DNA from 3 places in the Paenibacillus sp. GYB006 genome. Region 1 is predicted to be linked to each of the others. Evidence: a T-box and tRNA genes for the amino acid it is inferred to sense, from the RefSeq annotation. Region 1 holds a T-box; the other regions hold tRNA genes.

Region 1 (2,277 bases):
TCCATGAGTATGGAGTTCTTAACCTGGCCGTGGATGAATCTCTTCTTTGAAAATGAAGTGGAAAAGTATAAATTTGATCATTTGTCGAGTGCTCTTCTATTTATTCCTTATGGTGTTTCCGTGGATGAATTCCAGCATTATGTCTACAGTAATCCAGATGCAACTCCGGCAGAGCGTAAACAAGCTTGGCGTGAGATTGAGCGTAAATATCTGCCGCATCGTAATTACGAGAGCAACCTCTATTTCGATCAAGGTGGTTTCTGGCAAAAACAAGCTCACATTTACCAATCTCCATTCTATTATATCGATTACACACTGGCTCAAATCTGTGCATTCCAGTTCTGGAAGCAGTCCAGAGAGGATTATCAAGCAGCTTGGACGAATTATTTGCACTTGTGCAAATTAGGAGGAAGTTTATCCTTTACCAAACTGGTGGAAGAGGCAGGTCTTATTTCTCCGTTTAAAGACGGGTGTGTAACTTCTGTAATTACGAGTATTGAAGAATATCTTAATTCTATAGATGACAAAGCCCTATAAATTGAGAGGATCAGCAGGATCTCTTTCTACTGGCTATTTTCTTCTTAAAAACAAAAGGTATGACAGGAGTTTACAGCGTTATTTGACTTTATCTGTTACAGTCTTGTATAATGATTGCGATTAAACTTAAAATGTTTTCGATGAAGAGGAATAGTAATAGAACCTATGCATAACAGAGAGCCAGCGGGTGGTGCAAGCTGGTTGCCATGGTTGTATGAACTCGCCTTGGAGATATGAGGTCAGGCTATATTTATAGGGTAAGCCTCATCGGTTCACCACCGTTACAGGGTGCTTAAGGGAGTGGACAGCGAAGCACGTATGTCCGCTAACTAGGGTGGTACCACGGGAATCTAACCTCTCGTCCCTAGCGATGACACGCTATGGGATGCGGAGGTTTTTTTGTTGGTCCGTGATACGTTTTGGCATGGTATGACATGCTCAAGGCGTGATCCGGTTCTAACGTTTCATATGACGAGGAGGATGGACATTGAGTCAGAAAGAACAGCCGAAGCACGGCTATCAACCGCAATCCATTGAGCCGAAATGGCAACAATATTGGGATGCTAACAAAACATTTAAAACAGGGGAAGAGGCAGATAAACCGAAGTTTTATGCCCTTGATATGTTCCCTTATCCTTCAGGAGCAGGTCTCCATGTAGGACATCCAGAAGGATATACAGCGACTGATATCGTATCTCGCTACAAAAGAATGCGCGGATATAATGTTCTTCATCCGATGGGTTGGGATGCTTTTGGACTTCCGGCAGAACAGCATGCGATTGATACAGGAGAACATCCGCGTGATATAACGGTGAAGAATGTAAATAACTTCCGCCGTCAGATTAAATCACTTGGATTTTCATATGACTGGGATCGTGAGATCAGCACGACAGATCCTGACTACTACAAGTGGACACAGTGGATCTTTATCCAGCTGTACAAACGTGGTCTTGCTTATGTATCTGAAGTTCCGGTGAACTGGTGTGAAGAGCTTGGAACGGTTCTTGCAAACGAAGAAGTAATTGATGGGAAAAGTGAACGTGGAGGCTTCCCTGTCGTACGTAAACCAATGCGTCAATGGGTACTGAAAATTACTGAATACGCAGACCGTCTTCTTGATGATCTGGATGAACTGGACTGGGCAGAGAGCATTAAAGATATGCAGCGTAACTGGATCGGACGCTCCAAAGGTGCGGAAGTGACGTTTGAGCTCGAAGGACATGAAGAACAGCTGAAAGTATTTACGACACGCCCAGACACGCTGTTCGGTGCAACTTATGCAGTTCTTGCTCCTGAACACGAACTGGTGGAGAAGATCACGAAACCGGAGCAACAGGCTGCGGTGAAAGCATATCAAGATCAAGCGGCACGTAAGAGTGACCTTGAGCGTACGGATCTTGCGAAAGAAAAAACAGGTGTATTTACTGGCGCGTATGCGATCAATCCAATCAGCGGTGCAAAAGTGCCGGTATGGATTGCGGATTATGTCCTTGCTGGTTACGGAACAGGTGCGATTATGGCAGTGCCTGCACATGATTCTCGTGACTGGGAATTTGCAAAACAATTTGGTCTTGAAATCATTGAAGTGGTATCGGGCGGAGATGTGGAAAAAGAAGCCTACACGGGTGATGGCCCACACGTAAATTCCGGTATGCTGGATGGTCTTGAGAATGAAGAAGCTATTGCCAAAGCAATCGCATGGCTTGAGGAGAATGGAAAAGGCGAAGGAAAAGTAACGTA
Region 2 (2,277 bases), on a different contig from region 1:
ATTGTATGAAGAAATGAGTCCTTCTTCATTAATTATTACAGTCGCAGAACGAAATTGATCGTAGGAATCTTCGAGTGTAAGCGGGTTTGCTTCAGACAATGGCCGTCTCTCCCTATTAAATATTTCGTTCTTAAAAAATGAATAAAGAAGGATTTGTCTTCTTTGTATTTCTATAAAAGTATAGTTATATTATATACGTTGTTACGTCATCTAACAATGATGAATAACTTACATACGTCTTTCTTTTCCGACAATATCGTCGATAGATGATGAAAAACACGCCGAAATGGATAATCGGCGTGTTTTAAGGGGAGGAAGAGGGTGTTTAATACGAGGAGAGTTTTGATGGAGTTCTGGATGCCTTAGTGCCTTCTTCAGGAAAAGGAAAGTTAGGAAGAAAGGGTTGGATGGTGAAACGGGAGGGGTGAAATACAGAGGTGTCAGACAGATCTATTTTGTTCCATTCCTGATCTAAATGTTCTCCTAATGTTCTATATAGTTGTTCAAGTTCGTTTGGTTTCAAAGAAAGGAGTTGTCTTGCGTGAAGGAAGCACACGTTCTTGGCAGCGTGGAGATAGCTAGATACGGCGTTTAAGAGGGGGACGCCAATCTCGTAATTAATCCAAGCATGTACGACAGGCAAAGAGATGACAGTGCCGTACTGTTCGGCGGCTGTTTCAAGTGGAGAAAAGTCCATCCATGGATGCAATGCTTTGGCTAACTTGATAAGTCGTTTTCCCGATGCTCTTGGTGAATTCCGCTGTTCTGCAGGAGAGTGTTGAACATGAAGCGTCTTATCGATAAGTGCTATTCTCCGGTAATCTTGCTTAGCAGCAGCGCTGTATGTTCCTTTGATGGCCAGACCTTCGATTCTGATGAGATTAGGGTAAAGTTCGTGACGCATAAACGTATCCAGATCCTGCGTAGTACAGACCATTCCTCTCTCAATCTTTGACTTAAGTCCGAAAGAGTGAGAAAACCCTCCTACCTGAAGTGAGGAATCAAGCAATTTTACATAATCGAGCAGCTTATTTCCTCGGTTCATTCCGTTCGCCTCCCTGAATTATGGTGATGATGGAATTTATAAAAAGCGGAGATTGATTATTATGTTATATCAATGTTATGTTTGTGAAATTTCCGTTCTATTTGATACCTATTCTTACATATAAAAACTGGTAAAGTCAACATAAATCTCTATATTTATAATTATACGTTATGTAAATTAACGTCAACTTAACGTAAAATGAGTGTTTGATTCCTTGTTTTATGTTTTTGTCATGTAAAAAAAAGGAAATTAAATTTTTTTTGGTTTTTGTCTTTACATGATATAGGTTTATGTGTATAATATATTTTGTTGGCACGAAAACGTTGCTGATGAACAAGATACGCGGTCGTGGTGGAATGGCAGACACGCTACCTTGAGGGGGTAGTGGGTGTATACCCGTGGAGGTTCGAGTCCTCTCGACCGCATCAGACAGAAAGAGACCTGAAGTTATAACTTCAAGGTCTCTTTTTTTTGTGCTCTTATCCCTTAACGTGATAAGAGCTTTGTGATATCAGCTTCAATTTTGTCCGGGGTCGTCTGCGGACTGTATCTTTTTACAATGTGTCCTTCTTGATCCACAAGAAATTTAGTGAAGTTCCATTTGATCGCTTTCGATCCTAGAATACCAGGTGCCGTGGTCGTTAGATATTTGAAGAGGGGATGAGCATCTTCTCCGTTCACATTTACTTTCTCAAACATAGGGAAACTGACACCGTAATTCATCTGGCAAAATTCAGCGATATCATCACTTGTCCCTGGTTCTTGACTCGCGAATTGATTACTTGGAAAACCGAGTACTTCAAAAGACTGCTGATTAAATTTATCATAGAGTTCTTGTAATCCTTTGAACTGCGGTGATAATCCGCATTTGCTGGCGGTATTAACGATAAGCATAACCTTACCTTTATAAGCTGACATATGAAGTTCCTGCCCTTTCAGGGTATTAACATTGAAATCATAAATGGACATAGATTGACCCACCGCCTCGTCTTTTTCTTCTTATTATAAGAGAATAGATAAGGGGTTTACAATATTTTCTACAATTAAATTTTAAACAATTAATAAAGGGGGTTGAACAATGTGAGGCAAGTATATATCTTGTCTTCTTAAGGTTTAAACAAAATATATGTAATACTGAGATACAAAGAGATTAGAGGATATGGAAGCCTTATTGTTTCGTTTTTTGGGTGAATTTAGGGGGATATGGCGTAATATTGACTGAAGTGAGCTCT
Region 3 (2,277 bases), on a different contig from region 1:
ATCGATGATATGAGCCAAATTACTAAAGCAGGTACAGTGAGGAGTGTTACTCCCTATCGTTATGATGTGGTTGGAAGCTTCTTACGCCCAGAAGCGTTAAAACAAGCCAGAGCTAAATTTCAGGCAGGGGAAATTTCTGAGGCAGAATTAACAAAAGTGGAAGATCAGGAGATTATTCGTCTCGTTGAAAAGCAAAAAGAAGTGGGCCTAAAGGCTGTTACCGACGGAGAATTCCGTCGTTCTTGGTGGCATCTCGATTTTATGTGGGGACTCGATGGAGTAGAGAAAGCAAGTGATGTCAAAGGCTACCCATTCCAAGGGGAAACCACAAGAGGAGAAACAGCACGCCTTGTGGGTAAAATCGGATTTTCTTCTTCTCATCCATTTGTTGCACATTATCAATTTTTGAAAGAAGCAGCAGGCGATGATGTGGTAGCTCGTCAAACGATTCCTGCACCGGCACAGTTCCTCTCTGAGCTTTATCGTCCAGAGAATAAAGCTGCTATAGATAAGTTCTACAGCAGTGAAGAAGAACTTGTAAAAGACATTGCTAAAGCTTATCATGATGCCATTCTTGCCTTTTATGAAGCAGGTTGCCGCAGTATTCAGCTTGATGACTGCACATGGGGAATGCTGTGTGATAAAAACTATCTGGAAGCAAAACAGCAAGCAGGCGTGAACGTTGCTGACACGGCTAAGCTGTATGCAAGGCTTAATGAGCTGGCGGTTTCCTCTTTGCCATCTGATCTTATCGTTACAACACATGTATGCCGTGGTAATTATCATTCCACATGGGCATCTTCAGGCGGATATGAACCGATCGCTGAAACTTTGCTTGGAATTGATAACATTTCAGGTTACTATCTTGAGTTCGACACGGACCGTGCGGGAGATTTCAAACCTCTTCGTTTCTTGAAAGAAGATCAACAGGTGGTACTTGGTCTATTCTCATCTAAGATTGGGGAGCTGGAGAGCAAGGAAGAAATTTTCAAACGTATTGAAGAAGCAACGGAGTATGTTGATATTAACCGGATTTGCCTTAGTCCTCAGTGCGGATTTGCTTCGACAGAAGAAGGAAATATTTTGACAGAAGAACAACAATGGAACAAACTTGCTTTTATTAAAGAAATCGCAGAGCAAATCTGGCAATAAGCCACATGTAATCATCCCTCTGATGCTACTCGGAAATGAGCTTTCTTAGAAAGCCATTAGCATTTCAGAGGGATTTTTTTGATTCTCACTTATACTTGCTAATCTCAAAAATTACCATTATAATACAGGAATATGATAGATTATGCGGCCGTGGCGGAATTGGCAGACGCGCACGGTTCAGGTCCGTGTGGGTTCACCCCCGTGGAGGTTCGAGTCCTCTCGGCCGCATCTTACTTAAGAAAGGTTCGTCACTTTGCTCTTGCAGCTATAGTGACGAGCCTTTTTTATTGTCCATTTTTCTTTTCGTGCGTTCTTGTTGCTGCATTCCGGTAGTCAGTCGGTGACATACCAAATTCTTTGCGGAACTGCTTGGAGAAATATAAAGCATCATTAAAACCAACAGATGAGGATACTTGGTCAATGGTCAGATTTCCTAATAGCAATTCTTGAGCTTTCTTTAGCCTGACGTTCATCAAATATTGTTTAGGCGAGTATCCCGTCTTTGCTCTGAAAGCCTTAGATAAATGCGCTCTATGGTACCCAAGTGTTGAAGCAATATGCTGAATACTGATCTGCTGAGGATATTGGAGGGAAATCCAGCGTATGGCATGCTCAACCTGGCGGTCAATCATAGTGGGGAGATCTCGCTCAGGGGACTGGATCGAGTCAGCATTAGCTAGACCAAAATGATGAAGAAGCAGTCGCATCCAGCCAGACGCCTCTAAATTTTCCATCTCCGAATAAGCAGATTGCCGAAAAGAAAGACGGATTCGTCTGAATAACTCATGAGCAGTAGACACATCTGTGGTATGCAGAACAGGTCGCTCTTTCGTTACACCTATTTTTCTTAAATAGGAGGATACGGTAACCCCTTGTATTGCCACCCAAGTATAGTGCCAAGGGTCAGAGGAGTCGGCCTGATAACGAAATAAAATACCCGGGAAGATAAAAAAAGTATCCCCTTTTTTGCAAGGGTAGGATACTCCATTACACTCAAAGATACCTTTTCCATCAAGGACGGTATGTACGAGATAATATTCATGTACAGATGGACCAATTCCATGAGAGGGTTCAGGTCTTCCTTCACCTGAAAATAAAACAGCGGGTTCATTCAGATCCGGATTG

Evidence for each region. A T-box is a leader RNA that pairs with one kind of tRNA and senses whether it is charged. The one in region 1 lies ahead of leuS (leucine--tRNA ligase), so its partner is inferred to be a tRNA-Leu.
Region 2: it has a tRNA-Leu gene. The T-box ahead of leuS (leucine--tRNA ligase) is inferred to sense a tRNA for this amino acid. The anticodon was not compared.
Region 3: it has a tRNA-Leu gene. The T-box ahead of leuS (leucine--tRNA ligase) is inferred to sense a tRNA for this amino acid. The anticodon was not compared.

Annotation. Positions count from the first base shown of each region.
Region 1 covers NZ_JARBDA010000005.1:177,951-180,227, reverse strand. Annotated here, with positions in the region: gene PV403_RS14225 (M3 family oligoendopeptidase) at 1-537, shown strand, start outside; T-box leader at 669-906, shown strand; gene leuS (leucine--tRNA ligase) at 1,025-2,277, shown strand, end outside.
Region 2 covers NZ_JARBDA010000001.1:175,354-177,630, forward strand. Annotated here, with positions in the region: gene PV403_RS00825 (hypothetical protein) at 1-99, opposite strand, end outside; gene PV403_RS00830 (urease accessory protein UreF) at 326-1,045, opposite strand; tRNA gene PV403_RS00835 (tRNA-Leu) at 1,388-1,470, shown strand; gene PV403_RS00840 (glutathione peroxidase) at 1,532-2,014, opposite strand.
Region 3 covers NZ_JARBDA010000001.1:705,456-707,732, forward strand. Annotated here, with positions in the region: gene PV403_RS03405 (5-methyltetrahydropteroyltriglutamate--homocysteine S-methyltransferase) at 10-1,152, shown strand; tRNA gene PV403_RS03410 (tRNA-Leu) at 1,297-1,380, shown strand; gene PV403_RS03415 (AraC family transcriptional regulator) at 1,437-2,277, opposite strand, start outside.